DNA from 2 places in the Allosphingosinicella flava genome. Region 2 is predicted to be linked to the other one. Evidence: predicted binding sites of a transcription regulator. Region 2 holds the regulator's gene; the other holds the start of a gene.
What was found. Region 2 encodes LexA, which represses DNA repair genes until DNA is damaged. Its sites were predicted from a motif close to GTTCCNCNCTTGTTCT; they were not measured.
Positions count from the first base shown of each region.

Region 1: recA (recombinase RecA) is a predicted target of LexA. The motif match lies at 2,623-2,638, and genes of this name have one in related genera.

Region 1 covers NZ_CP065592.1:660,908-675,670, forward strand. The annotation lists gene IC614_RS03490 (hybrid sensor histidine kinase/response regulator) at 1-2,187, shown strand, start outside; gene IC614_RS03495 (response regulator) at 2,226-2,591, shown strand; gene recA (recombinase RecA) at 2,709-3,782, shown strand; gene IC614_RS03505 (DUF488 domain-containing protein) at 3,893-4,348, shown strand; gene gyrA (DNA gyrase subunit A) at 4,386-7,109, opposite strand; gene yaaA (peroxide stress protein YaaA) at 7,224-7,976, opposite strand; gene IC614_RS03520 (tetratricopeptide repeat protein) at 8,143-9,381, shown strand; tRNA gene IC614_RS03525 (tRNA-Ile) at 9,491-9,565, shown strand; tRNA gene IC614_RS03530 (tRNA-Pro) at 9,598-9,674, shown strand; gene IC614_RS03535 (hypothetical protein) at 9,950-10,285, shown strand; gene pyrC (dihydroorotase) at 10,344-11,411, opposite strand; gene IC614_RS03545 (M20/M25/M40 family metallo-hydrolase) at 11,508-12,896, opposite strand; gene ettA (energy-dependent translational throttle protein EttA) at 13,021-14,700, shown strand; gene IC614_RS03555 (DODA-type extradiol aromatic ring-opening family dioxygenase) at 14,707-14,763, opposite strand, start outside.
Region 2 covers NZ_CP065592.1:890,289-905,051, forward strand. The annotation lists gene yghU (glutathione-dependent disulfide-bond oxidoreductase) at 1-331, opposite strand, end outside; gene tpiA (triose-phosphate isomerase) at 647-1,381, opposite strand; gene IC614_RS04640 (peptidylprolyl isomerase) at 1,537-3,474, shown strand; gene IC614_RS04645 (anthranilate synthase component II) at 3,532-4,113, shown strand; gene IC614_RS04650 (TadE/TadG family type IV pilus assembly protein) at 4,236-5,480, shown strand; gene IC614_RS04655 (TadE/TadG family type IV pilus assembly protein) at 5,480-5,947, shown strand; gene IC614_RS04660 (TadE/TadG family type IV pilus assembly protein) at 5,944-6,348, shown strand; gene lexA (transcriptional repressor LexA) at 6,433-7,104, shown strand; gene IC614_RS04670 (VOC family protein) at 7,117-7,455, shown strand; gene ilvC (ketol-acid reductoisomerase) at 7,570-8,553, shown strand; gene IC614_RS04680 (phosphatase PAP2 family protein) at 8,585-9,193, opposite strand; gene IC614_RS04685 (hypothetical protein) at 9,344-9,655, shown strand; tRNA gene IC614_RS04690 (tRNA-Lys) at 9,666-9,741, opposite strand; gene folK (2-amino-4-hydroxy-6-hydroxymethyldihydropteridine diphosphokinase) at 9,758-10,264, opposite strand; gene IC614_RS04700 (S8/S53 family peptidase) at 10,516-11,307, shown strand; gene IC614_RS04705 (hypothetical protein) at 11,326-11,688, opposite strand; partial or broken gene IC614_RS04710 (DUF938 domain-containing protein) at 11,847-12,451, opposite strand; gene IC614_RS04715 (DUF2167 domain-containing protein) at 12,570-13,463, shown strand; gene gcvPB (aminomethyl-transferring glycine dehydrogenase subunit GcvPB) at 13,495-14,763, opposite strand, start outside.

The DNA of each region.
Region 1 (14,763 bases), 230 kb from region 2:
AATGCGGCCGTTCCCGAAGCACCGGCTCCCTTCGCCGATTTGAAACTCGTCCGGTCGGTAATGGACGGCGCGTCGTCGGCCATGGCGCTGTCCGGCCCGGACGGGGCCTTGCTCTGCGCCAACGAAGCCTATTGCGAACTGACCGGCGGCCTTCATCCGCCGGACGATGATGATGCGGGACTGGCCGATCCCGAAACGGTCCGCGCCGCCGGGGATTTGGCACGGCTCGAGGGCGCATTTAGTTTCCGCGCCACCGATCGCAACGGCCGCTCCGCGATCGGCCACGTGCAGCGCGCGGGGCAGGGCGGGAGCTTCCTGCTCTGGTCCTTCACACTGGCAGGCGGCACCGATCTCGCGATCGAGGCGGAGCGCATGCTGACGGGCGAGGCGGGTTCTCGCATGGGCGATGCGGGCCTGATGGCCGCGCTTGTCGACGATCAAGGCATCGTCATCGCCGCCAATCGCGCCTTTGCCGGCCGCGCTACCGGGCAAAGCGACGGGATCGCGACCGGGGCGCCGCTCATCGATCTCCTGCTCGCTACGGAAAACGGCCAATTCTTCTATGCGGTGGAGGGCGCGAGCGGGCCGCCGCTTCGCATCGTCCAGATGCCGGTGGGCGAGGGCGATGGACACCTCACCCTGTTCCTTATTCTGGAGGATGGCACCGCCGGCCTTTCCGGCCTGATGCAGGACGATAGGGGCAATGTGAACGCGCTCCTCGACATGCTTCCGCTCGGCCTCGCGCTCGTCAATGTCGATGGGCGCTTCGTCTACCTGAACAAGGCGTTCCGCAAGGCGGCGGGGCTTTCGAATGACGCGCGGCCAATCTACCCGGGCGATCTCGTCGTCGATGAGGACAAGGGATCCGTCTCCGATCTTGTCCGCCGCTTCGCGCGCGGTCCGTCGATGTCGAGCGACATGGCCGTCCGCCTGAAATCCAGCCCGGACGAACCGGTGGCGCTCACCGTGGCGGGCGCGCGCGGCCTCGGCGACGCGACGGTGCTTCTCTCCCTTAAGGACAATAGTGAGGAAGACCGGCTGAAACGGCAGGTCGCCCAAGCGACGAAGATGCAGGCCGTGGGGCAGTTGGCGGGGGGCGTCGCGCACGATTTCAACAATATCCTGACGGCCATTCTCGGCCATTGCGATCTGATGCTGATGCGGCACACGCCCGGCGACAGCGATTATGACGATATTCAGCAGATCCGGTCCAATTCGAACCGCGCGGCCGGTCTCACGCGCCAGCTTCTTGCTTTTTCCCGCCAGCAGACGCTGCGGCCCCAGGTGCTCCAGCTTCCCGACGTCGTCGCCGAAGTGTCGAACCTTCTGAAGCGGCTGCTCGGCGAAACGGTGACGCTGCAGACGAAGCATGGGCGCAATCTCGGCGCAGTGCGCGCCGATCCGGGCCAGCTCGAGCAGGTCATCGTCAACCTCGCCGTCAATGCGCGCGACGCCATGCCGCAGGGGGGCAGCCTCACCATCCAGACCTTCGGTGTATCGGCGGGCGACGTCCGCCGGATGGGTCACGACGTTCTTCCCATCGGCGATTATACCGCCTTGCGCGTGACCGACACCGGGACCGGCATTCCGCCCGCGGTGATGAGCAAGATTTTCGAACCCTTTTTCACGACGAAGGAAATAGGGAAGGGGACGGGCCTTGGCCTTTCCACCGTCTACGGCATCGTCAAGCAATCGGGCGGCTATATTTTCGCGGATTCGGAAATGGGGCGCGGAACCACCATTTCCATTTACCTGCCCGTCGACCGTTCAGGCCCCAGCCGCCCAAATCGGAGCAAGGTGAAGGAAAGCGGCGAACTTTGGGGCAGCGGCACAATCTTGCTCGTCGAGGATGAAGCGATGGTGCGCGCGGTGGCCGAACGCGCGCTTACCCGCCATGGCTACACCGTCCTTTCGGCCGAAAATGGCGAAGCGGCGCTCGAAATCCTCGCCGCCGCCGAACGGGTGGATTTGATGATTTCCGATGTCGTCATGCCGACGATGGACGGCCCCACCACGGTTCGTGAAGCGCGCAAGACGCATCCCGACCTGCCGATATTGTTCATCTCGGGCTATGCTGAGGAGCAGCTTCGCAAGTCGATCGACCTTGAAAATGTCGCCTTCCTCGCAAAACCCTTTTCGGTTCAAAAACTTGCGGAAGCCGCCCGCGATGCGCTTCGTCACAAATAAGGCTTCCGGTTTCACGCCGGACCGCCTAAGCATTTCTTGTGAGTAACAGTCGTTCCATTCTCGTCGTCGAAGACGAACCTCTCATCGCCATGATGCTCGAGGATTTTCTCGAATCCCTCGGGCACAAATGCGTCGCCATTGCCGAAAGCGTGGAGGAGGCGATGATCCGCATCGACGAGGGCGGTTTCGACGTCGCGATCATGGACGTTCATTTGAAGAATGAACGGATCTGGCCGGTCGCCGATCGCCTCGCGCAGGAAGGTCGTCCCTTCATTCTCGCGACCGGCGGCCATATCGAGCCTCCGCCCGCCGAGCATGCCGGGGCGCCGGTGCTTGCCAAACCCTATACGGTTGATGCGATTGACCCGGCGATCAACGCCGCGCTCGCGGAACGTACGCTCTGACCCCTCGCCGCGTGCGGGGGAAAGGAAGAAGGTTTCCTTCTTGTTCTCATGGAACAAATAGGATACACGCCTCTTCAGTGAACAGCTTTTTGCTGGCAATGAAGAGGGAGCTTGGCCATGGTGGCATCCTTGAAAATCGTCGAATCCGGCAGGAAATCAGAAGATATGGATAAGCAAAAGGCTCTCGAAGCGGCGCTGGCGCAGATCGATCGCGCGTTCGGCAAGGGGTCGGCGATGAAACTGGGTTCGCGTGAGGCGATCCAGATGGAGGCGATCTCGACGGGCTCCCTGGGCCTCGACATTGCGCTAGGCATCGGTGGCTTGCCCAAGGGCCGTATCGTCGAAATTTACGGGCCGGAAAGCTCGGGCAAGACCACGCTCGCTCTCCATGCCGCGGCCGAGGCGCAGCGCGGCGGGGGCACGGTGGCTTTCGTCGATGCCGAGCACGCGCTCGATCCGGTCTATGCCAAGAAGCTTGGCGTCGACATTGACGAGCTGATCGTATCGCAGCCGGATACGGGCGAGCAGGCGCTGGAAATCGCCGATACGCTCGTGCGCTCCAATGCCGTCGATGTGCTGATCGTGGACTCGGTCGCCGCGCTCGTTCCTCGTGCCGAAATCGAGGGTGAGATGGGCGACAGCCATGTCGGTCTTCAGGCGCGTCTCATGAGTCAGGCGCTCCGCAAGCTCACCGGCTCCATCTCCAAGTCGAAGTGCCTGGTGATCTTCATCAATCAAGTGCGCATGAAGATCGGCGTCATGTACGGCAATCCGGAGACGACGACCGGCGGCAACGCGCTCAAATTCTACGCGTCCGTCCGCCTCGACATCCGCCGCACCGGCCAAATCAAGGATCGGGACGACATCATCGGCAACACGACCCGCGTGAAAGTGGTGAAGAACAAGGTCGCGCCGCCGTTCAAGCAGGTCGAATTCGACATCATGTATGGCGAGGGCATTTCCAAGATCGGCGAAATTCTCGATCTCGGCGTCAAGGCCGGGATTGTCGAGAAATCGGGCGCATGGTTCAGCTATGACTCGATCCGCATCGGTCAGGGCCGTGAGAATGCCAAAACCTACCTGAAGGAAAATCCGGAGCTTGCAGCCCGGCTCGAAGGCGCCATCCGCGGACGGACAGATGAGGTGTCGGACGCGCTGATGACTGGCCCGGACGAAGGGGACGATCTCTGATCCAAAGACCGGCCGGTCTCCGGACCGGCCGGTGAGGCGGATGCCCATGTAAAGCGTTGAGCATCCGATCCATCCTTCGCTTACGGCGAATGGGCATGGCGGAGGGCGAGATGCAGATATTCACCATCGGCTACGAAGGCGCCACCCAGGCGGAGCTTATCGCTGCATTGCAGGACGCAGGCGTCGAGCGGGTCATCGATGTCCGGGCCGTGCCCTTGTCGCGCAGACCCGGTTTTTCAAAGAATGTGCTGGCCAACGGTCTGCGGGAAGCGGGGATCGATTATGTCAACCTCAAGGCCCTTGGCACTCCTCCGGAAGGACGGGAAGCCGCGCGAAAGGGAAAGCAGGACGTGCTGGAGCGCGTCTATGCCGCTCAACTCGACACACCCGAGGCCGGACTTGATGCCGCAAGGATGATCGCGCTGGCGGAGGAAAAACCATCCGCTTTGCTCTGCTTCGAACGCGACTATCGTGGGTGCCATCGCACGCTGCTCTGGCAATCGGTGCTGCCAGATGCCGAGGTCGTAGACCTTATGCCCAACGCCACCCGCGCCGCCGCCGGATAAGCTCTTCCTGAAGCCAATTTCGGCAGCTTGCCGAATGTTATTCCACGCCGTCTCCGATCACGGCGTCGCTCGCCGCCAGCGTCTGATCCTCGACGTCGACCACCGCCTCGGCCTCATCTTCGCTTTCCTCGATGCGGGCCGCGGACACGACATGCTCATTCTCGGCGACGCGGAAGATAGTGACGCCCTGAGTGTTGCGTCCCGCGATGCGGATATCGCCCACCGTGGTGCGGATCATCTTCGCCTGGTCGGTGACCAGCATCAATTGCTCGCCATTATGCGCGGGGAAGCTCGCCACGACGCAGCCGTTGCGTTGCGAGGTTTCGATGTTGGTGATGCCCTGACCGCCGCGATTGGTGCGGCGATACTCATAAGCCGAAGTGCGCTTCCCGTAACCGTTGACGGTCACCGTCAGGATAAACTCTTCCGCTTCTTCGAACGCCTTCATCCGTTCCGGGTTGAGGGTAGGCGGGTTCTTATTCTCCTTCCACGGCGCGGCACGGAGATAGGCTTCCCGCTCTTCAGTGGAGGCCGCAAAGCCCTTGAGAATGGACAGCGAAATGACTTCGTCATCCTCCTTGAGCGTTATGCCGCGCACGCCCGTCGAAGTGCGGCTCTGGAATTCGCGCACCGCCGTCGCTTCGAACCGGATAGCCCGGCCGTTCTTGGTCGCGAGCAACACGTCGTCTTCCTCGGTGAGAAGGGCAACGCCGATCAATCGATCGGTCGCATCATCGTCGAAGCGCATGGCGAATTTGCCGTTCGAGGGGATGTTGGCGAAGGCATCCATGCTGTTGCGGCGTACCCCGCCATGGGCGGTCGCGAAGATGACGTGGAGGTTCTTCCACTCCTCCTCATTTTCCGGCAGCGGCAAGACGGTCGAGATGGTTTCCCCTTCCGCCAGTGGCAAAAGGTTGATCATCGGGCGGCCGCGCGCCTGCGGAGCGCCTTCGGGCAGGCGCCACACCTTCATGCGATAGACTTTGCCGTGGGTGGAGAAGAACAGAACCGGCGTATGCGTCGATGTGACAAACAGCTTCACCACGGCGTCTTCGTCCTTGGTCGCCATGCCGGACCGGCCCTTGCCGCCGCGATTCTGGGTACGGAAGGTGTCGAGCGGTGTGCGCTTGATGTAGCCGCCATGGGTGACGGTCACGACCATGTCCTCGCGCTCGATCAGGTCTTCATCGTCGATGCTGTCGCCCGCTGGGGCGATGGTGGTGATGCGTGGCGTCGCGAATTGGCTTTCGACCGCGTCGAATTCCTCGCGCATGACGGCGTAGAGCTTCACGCGGTCGCCCAGAATGGCGAGCAGCTCCGCGATGGAAGCGGCGAGCTGCTTCAGCTCACCCTCGATCTCGTCCCGCCCGAGCGCCGTCAGGCGATGGAGACGCAGATCGAGGATGGCGCGAACCTGGGTTTCGCTCAAAGTGTAGCTGTCGCCGTCGACCTCATGCTCGACGGCTTCGACAAGCGCGATATAGGGCGCAATCTGCGCAACCGGCCATTCGCGGGCAAGGAGGGCAGCGCGGGCTTCGGCAGGTGACGCCGATCCGCGAATGATCCGCACCACCTCATCAAGATTGGTTACTGCGATAACGAGGCCGAGCAGGATGTGCGCCCGATCACGCGCCTTGTTCAATTCGAACTTGGCGCGGCGGGTGATGACCTCTTCGCGAAACTTTACGAACGCTTCGATGATGTCGCGGAGATTGAGCGTTTCCGGACGGCCGCCGCGGATCGCCAGCATGTTGGCCGGGAAGCTCGACTGGGCAGGCGTGTGCCGCCAGAGCTGGTTCAAGACCACATCCGGCGTTGCGTCGCGCTTCAAATCGATGACGACGCGGACGCCCTCGCGGTTCGATTCGTCGCGAATGTCGGAAATGCCCTCGATCCGCTTTTCCTTGGCGGCTTCGGCGATCTTTTCGACCAGGCCGGACTTGCCGACTTGGTAGGGGATAGCGGTGAGAACGATGGACCGGCGGTCGCCGCGCCCTTCCTCGATCTCGTGGCGTGCGCGCATGATGATCGAACCGCGCCCCGTATGATAGGCGCTGCGGGCGCCGCTTTGGCCGAGGATCAGCGGACCGGTCGGGAAATCGGGGCCGGGAACGATCTCGATCAGCTCGTCCACGGTGATGGCGGGATTGTCGATATAGGCCTTACACGCCGCCAGCACCTCGCCGAGATTGTGCGGCGGAATATTGGTCGCCATGCCGACCGCGATGCCGCCCGCGCCGTTGACGAGCAGATTCGGAAAACGGGCGGGAAGAACCTGCGGCTCGCGTTCCGAGGCATCGTAATTGGGCTGGAAGTCGACCGTATCGCGATCGATGTCCTCAAGTAAGGCATCCGCCACCTTGGCAAGGCGCGCTTCGGTATAACGCATGGCGGCAGGCGGATCGGGATCCATCGATCCGAAGTTGCCCTGACCGTCGATCAGCGGCACGCGCATCGACCAATCCTGGGTCATGCGGGCGAGGGCATCGTAGATCGACGCGTCGCCGTGCGGGTGATATTTACCCATGACGTCGCCGACGAGACGCGCCGACTTGCGGTAGGGACGCCCCGCTACGAATCCGGCTTCATGCGCGCCGTAGAGAATGCGGCGGTGGACCGGTTTCAAGCCGTCCCGAACGTCCGGAAGGGCACGGGCGACGATCACCGACATCGCATAATCGAGGTAGGAGGTCTTCATCTCCTCGACGATGGAAATGGGGCTGATGTCGCTATTCTCGATGGTCGGCGGCGTGCTGGCCAATGTCTTGTCCTGACGATGTGTAACGGTGGCGCGCGTCGCCGCGCATGGGATGACCGAACTCTAGCGAAGGAAAAGGGCGGACGCCACCCCGTGCGCGCACGCACGCGCGAGGGCTTAGCGCCGGGTGAAGCGCCAACGATCGGCGTCAGACCCCTCCGCATCGAAACGATAGCCGTCGCTGTCGAAGTTCTTAAGGCTTTCCGCGTCGGTCAGCCGGTGTTCGCAAATATAGCGGGCCATCATGCCCCGCGCCCGCTTCGCGGCGAACGTGTTGAAGCGCGGCCCATTCGGACCGTCCTCCCTGAAATCGATCTCGATCACCCGAACGTCGGACGGCAGCTTCCCGTCGACGGCCGCCCAATATTCCTTGCTGGCAAGGTTGACGATCGGCCCGCCGCCTTGGTCGAGTGCGCGGCAGAGGGCGGCGGCGATCCGGTCCTGCCAAAATCCGTACAGATTGCCGCGCGCGGGCGCCCAGCGCGTTCCCATTTCCAGCCGGTAGGGCCGGATGGCGTCGAGAGGGCGAAGCAGGCCGTACAGGCCCGACAGGATCCGCAAGTGATCCTGCGCGAAGGTTATCGCTTCGGCGTCCAGACTGTGGACCTCGAAACCGGCATAGACGTCGCCGGCGAAGGCATAGATGGCCTGGCGTTCCGGCAGGACGTCGAACGTCCGGAACCGCTCGACGTTGAGCGCGGCGAGCTTGTCGGAAATATGCATCAGCCCCGACAGTTTCTTTTTCGACAGCCGGGCGGCTGCCTTGGCGATGCGCGCGGCGTCGTCTCGGAAATCGGGATTGGTGGCGGGGAGGGGCGGAACCGGGCGCGCATAATCGAGCGTCTTGGCGGGCGAAATCACGGCAAGCATTCCGCCCGGTAGCCAGCGGCCGGGACGCGGTCAATTCGCCCTTGCGCCACCCCAATTCAACGCGGGTTCAGCCGGACGATCTAGAAAGCGTCGGGGAAAGGCAGTAAGTGCCGCATCCTTGACCGTTCAATCCGGCGTGCATGCGCGGGCCGGCAGGAGGAAATTCGTGAAATCCATTTCCAAATTCGCCCTTGGCATGACTTTTTTCCTGGTGGGCGTTTCCCCCGCCGCGATGGCGGCCGTCCAGCAGCAACAGGCTCCGGCTCCGGCGCGGGAGTATAAGCTCAGCAAGGAAGAACGGAATGGCCTCGCCCCGCTTCAGGCGGCGGTGAACGCCAAGGATACGGCCGCCGCGACCGCCGCCCTCCCGGCCGCTCAGGCCGCGGCAAAGGGGGCGGACGCGCAATATGTCCTCGGCCAATTGATGCTGAAGCTCGGCATCGACAGCAATAATGAGGCGATCCAGCGTCAGGCGATCGATCGCCTGCTCGCGACGGCCAGTACGCCGCAAAAGGATCTGTCCACCCTGTATCTCAATCAGGCGGCTCTCGCGGACCGCGCGGGCGACCGCAAGACGGCGGAAAATGCGCTGACCAAAGCAGCACAGATTTCGCCGAACGATCCCGATGTTCTCCTCTCCCTCGCCGAGCTCAAGGTGGACGGCAAGAAGGGCGCTGAGGCGGTCGATCTCATCTCCCGTGCCATCGACATGCGCAAAGCCGCGGGGCAGCCGGTTCCGGACACCTGGTACAAGCGCGCCCTTTCGCTCGCCTTCCAGAACAAGATGGCGCCGCAGAGCGTGGCGCTCGGCAAGGCCCTCGTCGCCGCTTATCCCACGCCCACCAATTGGCGCGATGCCCTGCTCATCTATCGCGACAGCTCGACGCTCGACGCGCAGGCGCAGCTCGATCTTTTCCGCCTGATGCGCGCCGCCAAGGGGCTGACGGGGGAACGGGATTATTTCCGCTTCGCCGATCAATTGAAAAGCGGCGGTTTCCCGGGCGAAAGTAAAGCTGTCCTCGATGAAGGCGTCGCCGCGCGCCATGTCGATGCCGCGAAATCGCCGTTCAAGGAACTGATCGCTGCGAACACTGTCCAGATGAAGGGGGATCGCGAGTCGCTGGGCGGCCTCGAAACCAAGGCTTTGGCATCCGGCACGGGCCAGATGGCCCTCAGCACCGCCGACGCTTATTATGGTTATGGCGATTATGCGAAAGCCGCCGCCCTTTATCGGGCTGCCCTTCAGAAGGGCGGCGTGGACGCCAATCTGGTGAACACCCGCCTCGGCGCGGCGCTCGCCCAATCGGGGCAGAAAGTGGAGGCGGAAGCGGCGCTGAAAGCAGTGCAGGGTCCGCGCGCCGATATCGCCGCTTTCTGGATGGCCTGGCTCAACCAGCGCGGCTGATCCGATTGCATGGGTGAGGAAGGGCGCCGGGTCACGGCACCCTTTCCGCCCCGGATGCCGCGTAAAGCCCTTGCCAATCGCCGATACGCTCCCTATCGCGGCGCCGCGTGGGCCTGTAGCTCAATGGTAGAGCCGGCCGCTCATAACGGCTAGGTTGCGGGTTCGAATCCTGCCGGGCCCACCATTGCCTTCGCCGCAAGGTCGGGCCGACATGATCGGGGAGTAGCGCAGTCTGGTAGCGCATCTGCTTTGGGAGCAGAGGGTCGCAGGTTCGAATCCTGTCTCCCCGACCATTTTTCCCTCGTAAAGGAGGGGTAAAGCACCCCACGCTAGGGCGACGGTCTTCTTCTGTATACGCCATGCTATACAGGGGTAGCAGCTCCGAGCCAACGGCTCCGAAGCTAGGTTCGGCGGGGTCGGCGGTGATGATGGCCCGAAGTTCGATGCGAGGCGAGTAGGGACGGTCGCAGCAGCTCCCCTCATCGAACAAACGCGGACGCACGCGGCCCAACCGCTCGACCTCTCGAGTCACCAATTCCGGCGCGAACCTCACCGGCGCAGGAGGCTAGTGGGGCTCGGCCCCCGCGGCAGTGAAGTTCAGGAGCTCGGACGCCTTGCCTGTTCCTGGCGGCTCCATGCCGGTCAGGACGCCATCATCGCCGCGGATTTTTACTGCACGAAAGGCGGGGCGTCGTTGCGCAACGTCAATGGCAGCTTCTACGATTTCACCGCCCGGCACTCTACGGGGACGAGCGCCGCGACGCTATCGGAAGGTCCGGACGAATGGGGCGGCCGCGCAGCCGCCGCCTGGGCGAGCGGCCTGGCCCAATCACCGCATTTCGATCCTTCAGCCGAGCAATTCCTGCGCCCGGCGGAAATATTGGACCTGGTGTACCGGCGATGAAGGAGTACGGCGCCGCTGCAAGTGCCGTCGCGCATTAAAATCGGAGCATAGCGGCCGATTATCCGGCGATCCCGTCAAAGCGCCATTTCAGGGTGGCGCCGGCATGATAGGGGACGATCCGCTGGTTTCCGGTTTCGAGGAGGGCGGGCACTGCCCAATCCTGCTTAACCAGCCTGATCCATCTTTCATTGCGGGGGCGGCCGTAAAAATCGGGTCCATGTTCGGAGGCGAAACCCTCCAACCGGTCGAGGGCGTTTTCCTCTTCAAAAACGGTCGCATAGCTTTCCATCGCTACCGGCGCGTTGAAGATACCGGCGCAACCGCAGGACGATTCCTTGGCGGAAACCTCATGCGGCGCGGAATCGGTGCCGAGGAAGAATTTGGGCGAGCCGGATGTCGCAGCCTTACGGAGCGCCAAGCGATGCCGCTCCCGTTTGGCGACGGGCAGGCAATAAGCGTGGGGCCGGATGCCTCCTGCGAACATCGCGTTGCGGTTGATCTGCAGGTGATGGGGCGTGATCGTCGCGGCGAGGTTGGGCGGCCCGCTCTCCACGAAATCGGCCGCTTCCGCTGTGGTGATATGCTCGAACACCACCTTCAGCGTCGGGAAATCCCGCATCGCCGGTTGCATCACCCGGTCGATGAACACCTTTTCCCTGTCAAAGACATCGACGTCCGGATCGGTAACTTCGCCATGAATTAAAAGCGGCATGCCGATGCGCTGCATGCGTTCGAGAACGGGATAAATCGCATTGATGTTCGTCACGCCCTGCGCCGAATTGGTCGTCGCGTGGGCGGGATAGAGCTTGCAGGCGGTCACGATCCCGTCCGCGAAGCCCGCCTCGATGTCATCCGGATCGGAATTATCGGTGAGATAGAGGGTCATCAGCGGCTCAAACGAAAGGCCTTCCGGCACCGCAGCCAGGATCCGCGCCCGGTACGCATCGGCGGCGGATGCGGTGGTGACGGGCGGTGCCAGGTTCGGCATGATGATCGCCCGGGCGAACTGCCGCGCCGTATGGCCCGCGACCGCATGCAGCATGCCGCCATCGCGTAGGTGGACATGCCAATCGTCCGGCTGTCTCAGGACGAGGATATCGCCCTGGGAGGCGCTGTAGACCGGCATTAGCGGCGATGCCCCAACGGATCGATAGCGAGGAGGAAATGGCGGCGATCCTGGCGCGCGCGAAGCGGCCATTCGTCCATGCGGCCGTTCACGGGCTTATCGCTGCACGGGCGGCATCGGCCCGAATTCGACAGCCGCATTCGACGTCAGCGACAGCATGGCCGTCCAGGCGGCGACATTCTGGCGCAGTTGCTCCGGATCGATCTTGTCGAGCGTATCGTCGGGCGTGTGATGAATGTCGAAATAGCGCGTACCGTCCTGTTGCAGCTCCATCGTCGGCACGCCGCTGGCCGCCATGGGGCCGATGTCGGATCCGCCCGCCTGATCGGTGAAGCCTTGGGCGATGCCGAGAGGGGCGAGGGCGCGGGCGATATCCTGCACGACCGGCTGTGCCGTCTGTGCGACGCGACTGTCGAAACGCCAGACGCGATCCGCGCCGAAATCGCTCTCGGCGATCACCGCATGCTCGTTAGGATGCTTGCGCATATAATCCAGACCGCCGAACAGGCCCACTTCCTCCGCACCGAACCAGACGACGCGGATCGTGCGAAGCGGCTGGCCATGGTCCATGACGCGCTTCGCCGCCGCGGCGGTAATACCGCAACCCGCGGCATCGTCGAACGCGCCAGTCGCCAAATCCCAGCTGTCGAGGTGGCAGGCGGCAAGCACCACCGGCGCCTTGGGGTCTCGGCCCGGCACTTCGGCGATGACGTTGCCGGATTGTTGAATACCGATGTTGCGCGGCGTCAGCGTCAGATGCATCGTGACCGGCCTGTTGCCGGCCCGCTTCAAGATGCGCTGCAGCTGCTCCGCATCGGGGATGGAGAGGGCCGCGGCCGGAATCGGCGTCACGCCCTCCGCCCAGCTTTGGACGCCGGTATGCGGGTTGCGGTGATGATCGGTGCCGATCGATCGGATGACGATCGCCGCCGCCCCCTTGCGGCTGGCGATGGACGGGCCTTGCCGCCGGGCGGCGCCGTAATAGCCGTAGCCCGAGCCGTCCTGCGTCGGCACCATGCCATGGCTCACGAACACGATCTTGCCCTTGACCAGCGCGTCGTGAGCCGCCTGGAATTCCGCGAGGCTGTCGAACCCGATCACCTCGGCGCGAAGGCCCTCCGGCGGGGTGGCTCCGCTATTGCCGAGCGCCGCCAGAGTCAATTTCTGGGGGAAGGGGGCGACGATCTCCGCTTTCTCCTCGCCACGCACCCAGACCGGCATGTCGAACGTTTCGACGCGCACATTCTTGAAGCCCAGGCTCTTCAGTTTGGCCACCGCCCAATCGCGGGCGCGGGCTTCCGCTTCGGTTCCCGCCATGCGCTGGCCGACTTCGGTAGTGAGGCCTTCGGTGATGTCGAACGCCACATCGTCCTTCAGCGCCGCGTCGCGCAGCATTTCGGCCGTCTTGAGCGGCGTCGCCGGCGTGACGGCGACCGCGGTGGAAGAGAGGAGGGCGAGGGCGGCGATGAAGATCGGTTTTTTCATGCCGTTTGCCTATCCAACAATATCGGGGAACGAAAGCCCCTGCTTGCGTTTGCCAATGCCGCGCCGACACACTAGGTAGGCGCCCGAAACTTCCGTCCATTTCCATCCGGAGAAAGCCGCCGCCATGGCCGCACAATATGCATATGTCATGAAAGGCCTGACCAAGACCTTTCCGGGCGCGCCCAAGCCCACGCTCAATAACATCAACCTGCAATTCTATCAGGATGCGAAGATCGGAATCGTCGGCCCGAACGGCACCGGCAAATCGACCCTGATGAAGATCATGGCGGGCCGCGACACCGAATTTACCGGCGAGGCCTGGCCGGGCGAGGGGATCACCGTCGGCTATCTTGAACAGGAACCGCAGCTCGATCCGACCAAGACGGTGAAGGAAAACGTCATGGACGGCGTCCGCCCGGTCGCGGACCTCGTCGACCGCTTCAACGAAATCTCGACCCTGATGGCCGATCCGCCGGCCGATGCCGATTTCGACGCGCTGATGACGGAGATGGGCGAGCTCCAGGAAAAGATCGACGCGGTGGACGGCTGGACGCTCGACAACCAGCTTGAAATCGCGATGGACGCGCTACGTTGCCCGCCGGGCGATAGCAAAGTCGACAATCTGTCGGGTGGTGAAAAGCGGCGCGTCGCGCTGACCCGCCTGCTCCTCGAAAAGCCGGACATCCTTCTGCTCGACGAACCGACAAACCATCTCGATGCCGAAAGCGTCGCATGGCTGGAACGGCATCTGGTCGACTATAAGGGCAATGTCATCCTCGTCACCCACGACCGCTATTTCCTCGACAATGTCGTGAACTGGATTCTCGAATTGGATCGCGGCCGTTACTATGTCTACGAAGGAAACTATTCCACCTACTTGGAAAAGAAGGCAAAACGCCTTGAACAGGAGGAACGGGAAGACGCCGGCAAGCAAAAGGCGATTTCCGACGAACTCGAATGGATCCGGCGCAGTCCCAAGGCGCGGCAGGCCAAATCCAAGGCCCGTATCCGGGCGTTCGACGAATTGGTCGAGGCGCAGGAAAATCGCACGCCGGGCAAGGCGCAGATCCTCATTCAGGTGCCCGAGCGGCTTGGCGGCAAGGTGATCGAGGCGAAGGGTCTCACCAAGTCGTTCGGCGACAAATTGCTGTTCGAAAATCTCGACTTCACGCTGCCGCCCGGCGGGATCGTTGGGATCATCGGTCCGAACGGCGCGGGCAAGACCACCTTGTTCAAGCTCATCACGGGCGTCGAACAGCCCGATTCCGGCAGTATCGACATCGGCGACACGGTGCGCCTCGGCTATGTCGACCAGAGCCGCGACGCGCTCGATCCGGGCAAGAACGTGTGGGAGGAAGTATCGGACGGCCTCGACATCTTCAGTTTCGGCAAGCACGAAATCCCCAGCCGGGCCTATGTCGGCGCCTTCAACTTCAAGGGTTCGGACCAGCAGAAGAAAGTCGGCCAATTGTCCGGCGGCGAGCGCAATCGCGTCCACATGGCGAAGATGCTGAGGAAGGGCGGCAACGTCCTGCTGCTCGACGAGCCGACCAACGACCTCGACGTCGAAACCCTCCGCGCGCTCGAAGAGGCGCTCGAAAATTTCGCCGGCTGCGCCGTGGTCATCAGCCACGACCGCTTCTTCCTTGATCGTCTCGCGACGCACATCCTGGCATTCGAGGGCGACAGCCATGTCGAATGGTTCGAAGGAAATTTCGAAGCCTATGAGGAGGACAAGCGCCGCCGCATGGGCCCCGAAGCCGACCGGCCGCACCGGATGAGCTACAAGAAGCTGACCCGGTAAAGGATCCTACGCCCCGATTTCTCCAAAGGCGTAGACGTCCATCCTGAGAATGCCGTGAATCGT
Region 2 (14,763 bases):
GAATCTTGGAATTGGGGTTCACGTCGACGAAGCCGCTGGAAAACTGGTCGCCCTCATTGATGTCGATCAGCCAGGCGTCATACTCGGCGCCCGCATGGCCTGCCGCCAATAGCTCCTCCAGCATGATTGTCACCTTGACCCCGTTCGGCGTGCCGAGCGAATAGAGCTGAAGCGGATGCGCGCCCACCGGCAGTGCTTTTTCATGCGTGGCGCCGGAAATGGGACGGTTGATGTTGGCGAACTTGCCGCCGCTGGCCTTATCCCAGGACCACACCTTCGGCGGCACATAGCCGGCGGGCTGGCTGTCGGCGGGGTCGAATTCCTTGCTCATCGTCGCATCTCCTCGCTCTCGCGAACGCCCGGCTTTGCCGCCGCCCGCGCTGCCTTCAAATGCGGCGCCGAAACAAGAATTCAAGCAGGGGCCTTCTTGCCCGTCGCGAAAGGGATCCCCTGGGTCGCTCGCCGCCAAACAACGACGTTTGAAGCGCGGATCAACGGCATCCTGCTGAATAACGATAACAGGCCCGGCCATTGGAACTCCCTTATAAGGGCAGCCTTATAAGACGTCGCTATAAGGGCTGAAGTTCGCTGTGAGGCCGGCTGCACGAACCTTATTTGCTAACCCGTCCGTGCGGACCGATGCCAGTCAAGCCGCCTCGATAATCGGCACGAACTGCGCCGCCGTCAGGCTCGCGCCGCCGACCAGGGCGCCGTCGACATCGTCGACCGCCAGCAACTCGGCCGCATTGTCCGCCTTCACCGATCCGCCATAAAGAATGCGGATCGCATCGCCGCGCGGGCCGAAGCGGGCGGCCAGATGCGCGCGGATCGCCGCATGCATGCTGGCGACGTCGGCCGGGGTGGCGACCTTGCCCGTGCCGATCGCCCAGATGGGTTCATAGGCGACGGTCAGCTCCCCGCCCCTCCAATCGTCGGGCAGCGATCCGGCAAGCTGTCCGGTGACGACGGTTGCGGCATCCCCCGCCTCGCGCTGGCTTTCGCTCTCGCCGACGCACACGATGGTCAGCAGTCCTTCCGCCAGCGCGGCTTGCGCCTTGGCGCGGACATCGGCATCGGTCTCATGCTGGTCCGCCCGCCGTTCGGAATGGCCGACGATCACCATCGTCGCGCCCGCTTCCCGGATCATCGGCACCGACACGCAGCCGGTATGGGCGCCTTTGTCCTTGGCGTGGCAGTCCTGCGCGCCGATGGCGAGAGAGGGCGCGCGTTCCTTCGCGGGCGCGATCAATGTGAAGGGCGGGCAGATGCCGGTATCCACGTCGGCGCGCCGGGATGCCGCCGCCGCGATCGCGTCCATCTCCGCCAGCGCGCCCAGGCTGCCATTCATCTTCCAGTTTCCGACGATCAACTTGCGGCGCATCGGCCATCCTCCCTTGCTTGTTTGCGGCCGCCATATCGGCTCCCGATGGGCTTGTCGAAGGAGCGGTGGCGGACGCCGGTGCAATCTGGGCTTCCGCGCGCGGTCAACAGGCCTTAAGAGCCGTATCGAACCTCAATCATACCGGTAGCTGACTGATGATTTCCTTCCTTCGCCGCGGCCTTTCATCCTGGATCGTGGTCGCCCTTCTCGGCCTCATCGCCCTCGCCTTCATCATCACGGGCGTCGGCACGCCCTCGGGCCTCGGCAATATCGGCGGCGGCGATACGGTCGCGGAAGTGAATGGCGAGGCGATCACCGCCACGGAGGTCGCCGATCAGGTCAATCGCCAATTGAGCCGCGCCCGCCAGCAGCAGCCGGAGCTCACCATGGCGCAGTTTCTTGAGGGCGATACGCTGGAACGGCTCGTCGACCAGATGATCACCGCCCGCGCCATCGCGCAATTCGGCGACGAACAGGGCCTCGCCGCCCCGCGCAAGCTGGTCGACACCGAAATCGCCAGCCTTCCCGCCTTCCACAATCTCGCCGGCCAGTTCGATCAGCAGACCTTCCGCCGGGCGCTCCAGGCCCAGAACATCACCGAGGATCAGCTGCGCAAGGATCTCGCCGCTTCGCTCATCGAACGTCAGCTGATGCTTCCCGTCGGCGCCGCGCCGCGCATTCCGGAAGGCGTCGCCTTGCAATATGCCTCGCTGCTGCTGGAACGCCGCTCGGGCAGCGTCGGCGCCATCTCGCTCGACGCCGTGCCCCCGGGCCCCGCGCCGACCGCTGCGGAGCTCAACGCCTTCTACACGCGGAACCAGGCCCGCTACACGATCCCCGAACGGCGCGTGATCCGTTACGCCATGTTCGGCGCCGATCAGGTCGCCGCCGCCGCCCAGCCAAGCGATCAGGAAATCGCCGCTTTCTACCAGGCCAACCAGGCGACCTATGGCGCCAAGCAGGGCCGTTCGTTCAGCCAGGTCGTGCTGCCCGACGAAGCCGCCGCCCGTGCCTTTGCCCAGAAGCTCTCGGGCGGCAAGAGCTTCGCCCAGGCCGCGCAGGAAGCGGGCTTCGCGGCCGGCGACACCTCGATCGGCGAGCAGACTCGCGAAAGCCTGACCCGCCTTACCAATGCCGCCATCGCCAACGCCGCTTTCTCGGCCGCCGCGGGCACCACCACGCAGCCCGCCCGCTCGGAGCTTGGCTGGCACATCCTGCGCGTCGATTCCGTGACGAATACGCCCGCCCGTCCCCTTGCCTCGGTCCGCGCGGAAATCGCGACGCAGCTGCGCACCCAAAAGACGCAGGAGGCCTTGAGCGCGCTCGCCACCCGGATCGAGGATGCGATCGCCGACGGCTCGACCTTCGACGAAGCGGTGCGTGCCGAAAAGCTCACCGTCGCCCAGACCGTGCCCGTTACCGCCACCGGCCAGGCGCCCGGCACCGCCAATTACCAGCTTCCCGAAGGCGTCCAGCCCTTGCTTCAGCCCGCCTTCGAGCTGACCGCCGACGACGATCCCGTCGTCCAGGCGATCGAGGCCAATCAGCGTTATGCGGTGATCGCGCTCGGCGATGTCATCCCCGCCGCCCCGCCGGCGCTCGCGCAGATCCAGGACCGGGTTCGCGCCGATTTCATCGCCAAGCGCGCCAGCGATCAGGCCAAGCGGATCGCCGACCAGATCGCCGCCCGCATCAACGGCGGAATGGCGCCGCAAGCCGCCTTCGCCGCTGCCGGGGTCAAGGTGGAAGGTCCGCGCCCGGTCAGCGCCCAGCGTATCGAGATCGCCCGCCAGGGTCAGCAGGTGCCGCCGCCCGTCGCCCTCATGTTCTCGATTCCGAAGGGCAAGGCGCGCGTCATCCCGGCACCGGACGGCATCGGCTGGTTCGTCGTTCACCTCAACGAGGTCATTCCCGGCGACGCCCGCGGCCAGCCGCAGCTCGTCGCCGCCACGCGCCAGCAATTCGGCCAGGCGCTTGGCGACGAATATGCGCTGCAATTCGCCCGCGCCGCCCAGCGCAGCCTGAAGGTCGAGCGGCACGACGCCGCGATCCAGCGCCTGAAGAGCCAGCTGCTCGGACGCGGCGCGCAATAAAGGCTTGATGCGGCGCGGACCCCCGTCCGCGCCGGGAAGCCGCAAGGGGCCGTTCCAATGATTCTCGTCGTGGACAATTACGACAGCTTCACCTGGAACCTCGTCCATTATCTGAACGAATTGGGTGCGGACGTCCGTGTCGTGCGCAACGACGCGATGACCGTGAATGAAGCGCTCGGCTCCGGTGCCGGCGCTTTCCTCATCTCGCCCGGCCCCGGCACGCCGGACGAAGCGGGCATTTCGCTCGATCTCGTCGCGGCATGCGCGCATGCCCGAAAGCCCTTGCTTGGCGTGTGCCTCGGCCACCAAGCGATCGGCCGGCATTTCGGCGGCCGGGTCGAACGCTGCGGCACGGTGATGCACGGCAAGACCTCCGCCATCTGGCATGACGGCACCGGCCTCTTTACGGGCCTGCCCGATCCGCTGACCGTCGCCCGTTACCATTCTCTCGTCGTTCCGGAAACGACCCTGCCCGCTTGCCTGTCGGTCACGGCGCGAACCGACGACGGGGTGATCATGGGCATTGCGCATCGCGATCTTCCCATCCACGGCGTCCAATTCCACCCGGAAAGCATCGCGAGCGAGGGGGGGCATGCGCTGCTCGCCAATTTTCTCGCCCTGGCCGGGGCGCCTGGTTAACGCCGCATACGGAATTCGCCGCCTTTATCCGCGCGTAAAGCCTGCCGTTAACCATTCACCCTAAGCATCTGTAAAGAAGCCTAAGCTATTGTCGTGCCGATAATAAGCCTGAGAGGCGACATATGGGTGTACGCGCTTTTCTCCGCAGGTTGCGGATGGACAGACGGGGCAATGCGCTCGTCTTGATCGGCGCCGCGATGCCGGTCATCGTCGGCTCGGCCGGCCTCGCGGTCGACACCATTCAGCTCAGCCTCCTCAAACGCCAGATGCAGCGCGCGGCCGACAGCGGCGCCCTCGCCGGGGCCTTTGCCCGCGTCCAGAACAAAACGATCGGCGCCGCGGTCCAGCAGGCGCTGGACTATAACGGTTCGGTCCGGCTCGCCGCCCCGCCGGTCATCGAAAATGCGCCCACGACCGGCCCTTATGCGAACAACAACCGCGCGGTTCGCGTCATTCTCACCGCCAAGCGGTCCGTGCCCTTCATGTCCTTCTTCACCGGCCACGATCATCCGCTTCGGGTCGAGGCGACCGCCGCCCTCGTCTATACCGGCAAATATTGCATGGTCGCGCTGGATGAATCGGTTGGAACCGGCATCACCTTCTCCGGCAACAGCACGGTGAACCTGGGCTGCGGCGTCATCGCCAACAATAGCGGCGCCGCGGCCGTTTCGGGCGCGGGCAGCGCCGCCGTCGTCGCTTCGCCGATCGCCGCGGTGGGCGGCGTGCCGCCGAGCAGCGCCTATAAGGGGGAAACCCTCCTCCTGCCTTACTCGCTGAAGCAGGCCGATCCCTTCGCCAATCTGCCGCACCCCTCGCCTCCCTCCCCCTGCAGCGGCGGCGCGATCGATGTGGGCAGCAAGGCCACGCAAAATATCGGCCCGGGCTGCTATACCGGCCTGGCGGTCCACGGGACGCTGAACCTCGCGCCCGGCACTTATTACATCACCGGCGACATCACGATTAACGCGCAATCGACCGTCAAGGGCACCGGCGTCACCCTGGTCTTCACCAGCCCGACGCCGACGATCCAGACGTCCTTTCCCAACATCCGCATCGACGGCGGCGCGAAGCTGGATCTGACCGCCCCCAGCAGCGGCGACTATAAGGGCGTCCTCATGTATTATGACGGCCGCCGCATCGACGGCGACCATTATATCAACGGCAACAGCTATTCGAAGCTCGAAGGCGCTTTCTATTTCCCCAAGCAGAGGCTCACCTTCAACGGCAATTCCGGCATGGACAGCAATTGCATCCAGCTGGTGGCGAACCGCCTGACCTTTACCGGCAATACCGAAATCACCAATAGCTGCCCCTCCGACGGCGGCGCCAAGTCGTTCGACGCAAGCTGGGTCCGGCTGGTCCGGTGATGCGCGGGCTTCTCCACCGGCTGCGGACAAACGAGCGCGGGGCGAGCGTGATCGAATTCGCCTTCGCCGCGCCCGTGCTGGCGATGGTGCTGGTGAACGCCATCGACCTTGCCGAGGGCCTGGCCCGCAAGTTCGAGCTGGAACAGGCAAGCTATCGCGCCCTCGAAAAAATCACCGCCGGCACCGTCGGCGCAACCATGGACTCTATCCGGCGCGAAGCGGCGGCGGTGGCGGGAGAAGATGAAACCAATGTCACGATCCGCTCCTGGCTCGAATGCAACCGGGTGGAGCAGCCCAGCATCAACGGCGCCTGCACCGGCACAGAGGAAACGGCGCGCTTCGTGTCGGTGACGATCCGCGGCTATTACAAACCGAAATTCACCGCCAGCATCGTCTCCCGCGCGGTCGGCGCCAGCCCGAATGGCAGCTTCCCGCTTCGGGCCACGGCAACGATGAGGGTCCAATGATCCGCCCGCTTCGCCGCGATGAACGGGGCGCCTCGACGCTCGAATTCGCGCTGGTCGCCCCGGCTCTCATCCTGTTTCTGATCGGCATTCCCCAGATCGGCATGCTCTATTTCGCCAATGCCGGGCTCAACAACGCCCTGGCCGAGGGCGCGCGCCAGGCGACGCTCTGGCCGCGTCCCGATGAGGCCCAGATCAAGGCACGCATCGCCGCCGGCCAGTTCGGCCTCAAACCCTCCGCACTCACTATCGCGCCGCTTGCTTATGGAAACAGCGATGGCGCCGATTATGCGGAAATCACGATGCGCTATAATGTGCAGCTCGACTTCGGTTTTTTCCGCCCGGATCCGATCCTGTTGCAAAAGAGCCGCCGCGTCTATCTTCAGCGCATGCCGGCGCCATGATGGCGCGCCGCGACGGAGCCGCTTGACAGGGATCATTGCGTTTCCTACACGTTCTCCGTTCGTTCCTTATGGAGAGTGCGGGACATGCTCACGCGCAAGCAACACGAATTGCTCTGCTATATTCACGATCATCTCGCCGCGAGCGGCGTATCGCCCTCGTTCGAGGAGATGAAGGATGCTCTCGAGCTCAAGTCCAAATCCGGCGTCCACCGGCTCATTTCGGCATTGGAGGAGCGCGGCTTCATCCGCCGCCTGCCCAACCGCGCCCGTGCGCTCGAAATATTGAAGGCGCCGGAGCGGACGGAGGCAAAGGGTTTGGCGGCATCCCCAATGCGCGTTCAGGCGGCCAAGCCAGCCCTTCCCGCCGCCGCGAACGACATCGTCGAGCTTCCCCTGCACGGCAAGATCGCGGCGGGCACGCCGATCGAGGCGCTGCAAGGCACCGAAAGCCTGCCCGTTCCGGCCGCCTTGCTCGGCCCGGGCGAGCATTATGCCCTCGAAGTGTCCGGTGATTCCATGGTCGAGGAAGGCATTCTCGACGGCGACTATGCGCTGATCCGCCGCACCGACACCGCGCGGGACGGAGAAATCGTGGTGGCGCTGATCGACAATAGCGAAGCGACGCTCAAGACCTTCCGCCGTGAAGGCTCGATGGTCCGCCTGGATCCCGCCAACCGCCTCTACGATCCGCAGCGTTACCGGCCCGAACAGGTCGTCGTGCAGGGCCGCCTCGCCGGCCTGCTCCGGCGCTACTGACCGGAGGCTCGGATGGCCAGGATCAATTATGTCGAGCTGCCGGTGAAGGACATCGCGGCGACGCGCACCTTCTACCAGCAGGCTTTCGGCTGGAGCCTCGCCGAATTCGGCCCCTCTTACGCGGCGACGACGACTGGCGATGTCGATCTCGGCCTCCAGGGCGATCCGGATGAAGCGACCGCCGCGCCCCTGCCGGTGATCGAAGTTCCGGATCTGGAGGCGGCGCTCGCTAAGGTGCGTGCCGAAGGCGCGATCGTCACGCGCCCGATCTTCGCCTTTCCCGGCGGCCGCCGCTTCCATTTCACCGATCCCAGCGGCAACGAGCTGGCCGTCGTGAAGAGCGGCGACTGACGCCGCGGAGGTTCGCCCGCTTGTCGATCCTGGGCTTTCGCCGGGCCGGGCAACGGGTCTATGCCGTGCCTTCCGGCCTTTCCGTCTGGCCGGGTCGCGCATCGGAGGATTGTCATGACCATCTATCGCGATGCGGATGCGGACCTTGCCCTGATCCAGGCAAAGAAAGTCGCCGTCATCGGTTACGGCAATCAGGGCCGCGCTCAAGCGCTGAACCTGCGTGACAGCGGCGTTCACGACATCCGCGTCGCCCTTCAGCCGGGCTCGACGCGCATCGTGCAAGCGCGAACCGACGGTTTCCAGGTATTTGCCCCGGCCGAAGCGGCGGTCTGGGCGGACGTCGTCGCCATCCTTATTCCCGACGAATATCAGGGCGATCTTTATACCCAAGAACTGCACGACCGGCTGAAGCCCGGCGCGGCCCTCATTTTCGCGCATGGCCTCGCCATCCGCTTCGACCTCATCGTGCCGCGTGCCGATCTCGATATCCTGCTCGTCGCCCCGAAAGGCCCCGGCACCGCTCTGCGCGACGACTATCTCGCCGGAAGCGGCCTCATCACCCTCTTCGCAGCCCACCAGAATGCCAGCGGCCAGGCGCGCGCGCTTGCTTTATCCTATGCCGCCGCGCTCGGTGGCGGGCGGAAGGGCATGATCGAAACCACCTTCGCCGAAGAATGCGAGGCCGATCTGTTCAACGAGCAGGCGGTGCTCTGGGGCGCGATCCCCGAACTCATTCTCGCCGGCTACGACACGCTGACGGAGGCGGGATTCTCCCCGGAAATCGCCTATTTCGAATGCCTGACCGAAGTGAAATTGCTGGCCGACCTTCTCGTCGCGCGCGGCATCGCCGGCATGCGCGAAGCCATTTCCAATACCGCCGAATATGGCGCCATGACCGGCGGCCTGCGTATTGTGAACGACGGCACCCGCGCCGAAATGCGGCGCATCCTCGCCGAGGTGCAGGACGGCGGCTTCGCCCGCGCGCTGGTCGCGGAGGCGAAGGCGGGCTATCCGCGCCTCAAGGCCGCGCGCGCCGCTTCCGCGCGCCATCCGCTGGAAAAGATTGCCGAAACGATGCGCGCGCTGGATAATCGGTAAATCCCCGGCCCTCTTCAATGAGGCCGCCCCCTCATCCTTGCCGCGATACCCCATCCTTGCGCAGCAAGGCGGCAAGACATGCCGTCCAGGCGAGCCCGAACGACCAGCCGGCCGCCACGTCGCTCGGCCAGTGCACGCCCAGCACCACGCGGCTCAACCCGATGATGAAAGCGAGCAGCAAGGCCGCGGCGACCCAGCCCGGCCGCCTTCGCCTGGGCAGCAAAAGCGCCAAGGCGAGCCACACGATCAGGCCGTTCGCGGCATGGCCGCTCGGGAAACTCGCCGAATCGACCGTGGCAAGCCGATCGGCAAGGACGGGCCGGTCGCGATCGACCGCGATCTTCTGCAACGCCACCGCCGCCCGCCCGCCAAATGTGATGGCGAGGAGAATGGCGGCATCGCGCCGCCGCTTGCGCAAAGTCAGGTAAAGCGCTCCCGCCAGGCTGGCGGGCACCACGGCCGCCCAGCCGCCCAGCACCGTCGCCGCCTCCGCCAGTCGGGTCAGCCAGGGATGCCCGCCGCCGTGAAGCGCGAGATAGACCGCGCGATCGCCCGCCGCCTCGACGCCGCCCAAGACGAGCATCGCGACCCATAGCAAGGTCAAGGCGGCAAGCAGGAAGGACAATCGCTTGGATACCATTCCGCCTTCCCTACACGTCCAGTCGTCGCTTGTCCGGAACGATCGCGGCGAAGCGCCCGTTCATTGCGCAAGGGCGTCCCCGGCCCGTCTTTCGAAGGAAAGCGGCGCCGTTGCGCGAGAGGCCGCCTCGAAACGATGATGAGGTGATTTATGCGTAAGATTGGACTGATGGCGGCAATGTTCGCCGCTTCGACCCTGGGTGCCTGCGCGACCGATACCGATCCGGCGCTGCGCGGCGGCGCGACGGGCGCGGCGATCGGCGCGGCGGTCGGTGCAGGCGTCGGCGCGGCGGTCGATGGTGTCAGCGTGGAAGAAGGCGTCGCGGCCGGTGCCGTCGGCGGCGCGATCGTCGGCGCGGTGTCGTCGAGCCAGCGCCGCTACGCCTGGGACTATGACGGCCGCTGCTACTATGTCGACGGCAACGGCTATCGCCAATATGTCGACCCGGATCGTTGCCGATAGAGGAAAAAGGTGGTGAGCCGTGCTGGATTCGAACCAGCGACCTACTGATTAAAAGTCAGTTGCTCTACCGACTGAGCTAACGGCCCGACCACGTCTGGGCTCCTACGGACGGGCGGCGTCCGGGTCAACAGGCCTTGGCGCCGCAAGTCTTTTCAAAAGCTGGCGGACCGTCAGGCCAGTCACGGGATCGCGCCAGCCCGGTGCGATCGCGGCCAGCGGCTGCAGCACGAACATGCGATCGCGAAAGGCGGTGTGCGGCACGACGAGGCCCGCGCTTTCCCACGCCCCTTGCGACCAGAGCAGGATGTCGAGATCCAGCACCCGCGGTCCCCACCTTTGTCCTGCCCTCCGTCCAAAGTCCCTCTCCACCTGCTTGAGCGCGCGCAAGAGGCTATCGGGCGAAAGATCGCTCGTCAGGATCAGCGCGGCATTGGCGAAGCCGCGTCCGGCTGGCCCCAAGGCGGGCGTTGCGACGATCGGCGATATCACCTCTACATCGCCGAGCGCGCCAAGGCCCCGGATCGCCGCGCGCAGCACATTTGCCGGAGCGCCGTGACGGCCGTGGCGCCGGTTCGATCCCAGGGCGATGGCGTAACGGGTGCGCATCATGCCCGCCGCCTAAACCAACGCCGTTGCTTCCGCCACACCCTGCGTTTCGCCCGTGAAAGGCGGGCATTCATCGGTCCGTCGCAAATGCGCTTCCAGCCATCTTGCAAGCCGCCAAAGTCATGTTACGCATCAGGGAGTTAGCGAGACTCGCCGGGGGGCGTGGATCCAGATGAACATGTCGCGGATGGGCAAAAGGACCGCGACCTTGCCTCTCCTCCCGTCGTGGCCCGCCTGTCTCCGGGGGGAGAATCATGCGCTTTTCGTTTCTTGTCGCGTTGCTGTCATGCCTGTTGCCGCTTTCGGGCGCCGCTGCCCGCGATGCGAGCGAACGTCCCGTCGTTGCGATCATCGACAGCGGCGTTGCGGCGACGCGCGAATTGCAGCCGCTGATCGTCACCGAATATGATCTCGGCACGGATCGGCCCCGGACGCCGTATGCACCGCTTTACGATCACGGCACGATGGTCGCGACCATCCTCGCGCGCGAAACCGGCCACAATGTCGGCATCGTGTCGATCCGTATCGACGATGCACAGGGCTGCCCCGCGCGGGGCACGCCGCCCTGCCAGGCCGATCCCGCCCTGATCGCCCGCGCCATCCGGCTCGCCACGGATCTCGGCGTGGACGCGATCAACGTTTCGCTGTCGCTGTCCGACGACCCGAAAATCGTGCGGGCCATTCGCCGCGCAGCCCGCCGCGACATTCCCGTGGTGCTGGCGGCGGGCAATGATGGGCTCGACCATCCCGGCAACCTCCGCTCGGCCAAGGCGGCCTTTCCCGCCGCGGTGCTGGTCGGCGCACTCGACGCCGCCGGTCTTCCCTGGGAGGGTACGAACCGTCCCACCGCCGAACAGGCGCGCTACGTCTATCGCTGGCAGCGCGGCGTCGACGTGCCCACGGCGCTTGCCAATGGCGCCGCCGCCACGGCGACGGGCACTTCCTTCGCGACTCCCATCGAAACGGCCCGGCTGATCAAGGCATCGCGCACCGGCCATGCGATGGCGAAGACCCTCTCACGCGGCGATCGCGGCAGGATCAGCTGAGGGGACGCCATTTGATCATCACGGCGATGGCGATCCGCTGCTGAAGCTGCCGGTCGCCGTGCCATATTGCGCGGACATGTTGGTGGCGCCCTGGGTCTGGGCATCCTGGCCCGTATTCCAGTTCTGGCTGACGAAGCCGAAACCCGCGACATGGCTGTTGTCGGCACTATGATTGGGAGCGCTGAAATAGCCTGCAGCGCTTCGGATTGCTGGAGGGCTGGCCAGCACTTGGTTGCCATTTAGGCCCTTGCTGACATGAAGGGCAATCAACGCTTCATCCTTGACGGCACCTTGCGCGAAAGGTTTGCCATCGTCCGGCGCCAAGGCCCGCGCCTTGCGGGCATGCCCGGGCGCGGAAGGATCGTCAGACGCCTTGTCCATTATCGCCCCCGTTAGCGGCGCGACGAGCGCCAAAGCTGCCGTCGCAACGATCCAGCCTTGCACGATGCTTTCTCCGATTTCCTGTGGAAGAAAGGCTTAGGGCAATGACGCGCCCGGTTCATTGCGCTATGGCAATGACCGTTTGTTTCCCGGCGCGATCAGCCCTTGCGGAAGATGACGGACAGATTGTTGGCCGGCATTTCGACCACCCGGTCCAAAACAAGCCCTACCCGCTCCGCCGCCGCCACGACCGTTTCCAGGTCGCGAATGCCCCAATCCGGATTGCGGCTCTTCAATGACTCGTCGAACGCCAGGTTCGACGGCGCGGGCTCCACTCCGGCCTCAAATAAGCGCCATAGAGATAGAGCGGGCCCCCCGGCGGCAGCGAACGCCCGGCACCTTCCAGCAGCCCCAGCGTCGCTGCCCACGGGCTGATATGAACCATGTTGATGCACAGGATCGCATCGGCCCGGTCGACCGGCCATCGATCGGGCGTCGTCGCGTCCAGCGGCACGGGCGCGAGCAGGTTCGGCCCGCCCTCCCCCGACCGCCAGGCCTCGACGGACCGGAGCGCCACCGGATCGGCATCGGTTGGCTGGAAGAAGAGATGCGGAAAGGCCCGCGCGAAGGCCAAGGCATGCTCCCCCGTCCCGCTTGCGACCTCCAGCACCATGCCTTCGCCGGGCAACACATCCTTCAGCACGTCGATGATCGGGCCGGTGTTGCGCGCGGCATGCGGCGTCGAACGGCGCAGTTCGCGCATGTCCCCGGACGTGTAAGGCGCTGATTTTTCCTGCTCGGCTCCGTTCATGTCTTGCTGGCCTTTTCTGCTGGCGGATTGGGGAAACATGCGTCATCCTGCGAATAAGGGGGAAAAGACAATGCTCAAATCGGCTTTTGCCGCCATCGCGGCCACATTGCTTCTGTCTGCCGGGGCAATCGCCACGCCGTCAAACAGCGGGGCGGAGGAGAGCTTCCTCCGCAGCCTTCACCCTGCCACAGGCGACGTTGCGATCGCCGGCGCAAATGCCGTGCTCCACCTTGGCAGCAATTATTATTTCCTGCCCGCCGATGAGGCCAAACGCGTTCTCACCGATGTCTGGGGCAATCCTCCCGATGTGGCTGAAGGCGTTCTCGGCCTCGTGCTGCCTGCCGGAAAGACGGTTTTCGACGACAGCTGGGGCGCCGTCATTACGTTCGAGGAAACCGGCTACGTTTCCGATGAAGATGCGAAAACCTCGGACTATGATGAAATCATCGAGAATATTCGCGCCGCGGAGCCGGAAATCAACGCCGAGCGGGCACGGGGCGGGTATGCGGAACAGCATATCGTCGGCTGGGCCCAGGCGCCCACCTACGATCCCCAGACCCATTCCCTCATCTGGGCGCAAAACATCCGCTTCGGCGATCAGGCGGATCATTCGCTGAACTATGATGTCCGGCTGCTGGGACGGAAGGGGGTGCTCAGCATGAACATGCTCTCCAGCATGTCCCACCTCGCCGAAACACGCGAGGCTGCGGGCAAATTCGGGCGGTCCGCCGAATTCACGCCAGGCAATCGCTATGCGGATTTCAATCCGGCGACGGACGCGAAAGCCGATTTCGGGATCGCGGGGCTCGTGGCCGCCGGCGTCGGCGTGGCGGCCGCCAAGAAACTTGGACTCCTCGCCCTCTTGCTCGCGTTCGGGAAGAAATTCTTGGTTCTCATCCTGGTCGGCGCTACGGGAATCTGGCGCTGGCTCCGCAACCATCTAAAGGGCAGGGCGGAAGCCTGAGTTTTCTTCCTCGGCCGGGTTAAGCGGCGGATTACTCCGCCGCCATTCCCTGCACCGGTTCCTTCCATGCCAGCACCGGCTTCCTTGCCGCCAGCGTCTCGTCGAGCCGCCGCCGGGGCGCATGGAGGGGCGCGGCCTTCAGCGCCGGGTCGCCCGCCTTGGCCCGCTCCGCCACGCTCCGCAGCGCGCCGATGAACTGATCTAGCGTCGCCTTCGACTCCGTCTCGGTCGGTTCGATCAGCATCGCGCCGTGAACGACCAGCGGGAAATACATGGTCATCGGGTGGAAGCCCTCGTCGATCAGGCCCTTCGCCACATCGAGGGTAGACACGCCCTCGGCGAAACCCTTGTCGCTGAACAAGGCCTCGTGCATGCATGGCCCGCTCGCCCCGAACGGCGCGTCAAGCACGTCGTCGAGACTGCGCAGAATGTAGTTGGCGTTGAGCACCGCATCTTCCGACACTTGCCTGAGGCCGTCGGCGCCGTGGCTGAGGATATAGGTGAGCGCCCTGGTGAACATACCCATCTGGCCGTGGAAGGCGGTCATCCGGCCGAACGTCTGGCCGTGATGCTCTTCCGCCGTCTCCTCTTCGATGAGGACATAGCGGTCGCCCTGCTTCTCGACAAACGGCAAAGGCGCGAACGGCGTCAGAGCCTCAGAGAACACCACCGGCCCCGATCCCGGCCCGCCGCCGCCATGGGGCGTCGAGAAGGTTTTGTGCAGGTTGATGTGCATGGCGTCGATGCCAAGGTCGCCGGGACGGACGCGCCCGACGATGGCGTTGAAATTGGCGCCGTCGCAATAAACCAGGCCGCCCACTTCATGCACGGCCTTGGAAATCTCGATCATGTCCGGCTCGAACAGCCCGCACGTGTTCGGATTGGTGATCATCACGCCCGCGACGTCCGGCCCCAGCCGCGCCTTCAAGGCCGCGAGGTCCACGCGCCCGCGTTCCGTCGCCGGGATATTCTCGACGCGATAGCCGCAGAAGGCCGCCGTCGCCGGATTGGTCCCGTGCGCGCTTTCCGGCACCAGGATCACCTCGCGGGCATCGCCCCGCGCCTCGAGCGCCGAACGGATGGCGAGAAGGCCGCACAGCTCGCCATGCGCGCCCGCCTTCGGGCTCATCGCCACCGAATGCATGCCGGTCAGCTTCACCAGCCATTCGCCAAGGTCGGCGACCACCTTCAGCGCGCCCTGCACCGTGTCGATCGGCTGCAGCGGGTGAATGTCCGCGAAACCGGGAAGCCGCGCCATCTTTTCGTTGAGACGCGGGTTGTGCTTCATCGTGCACGAACC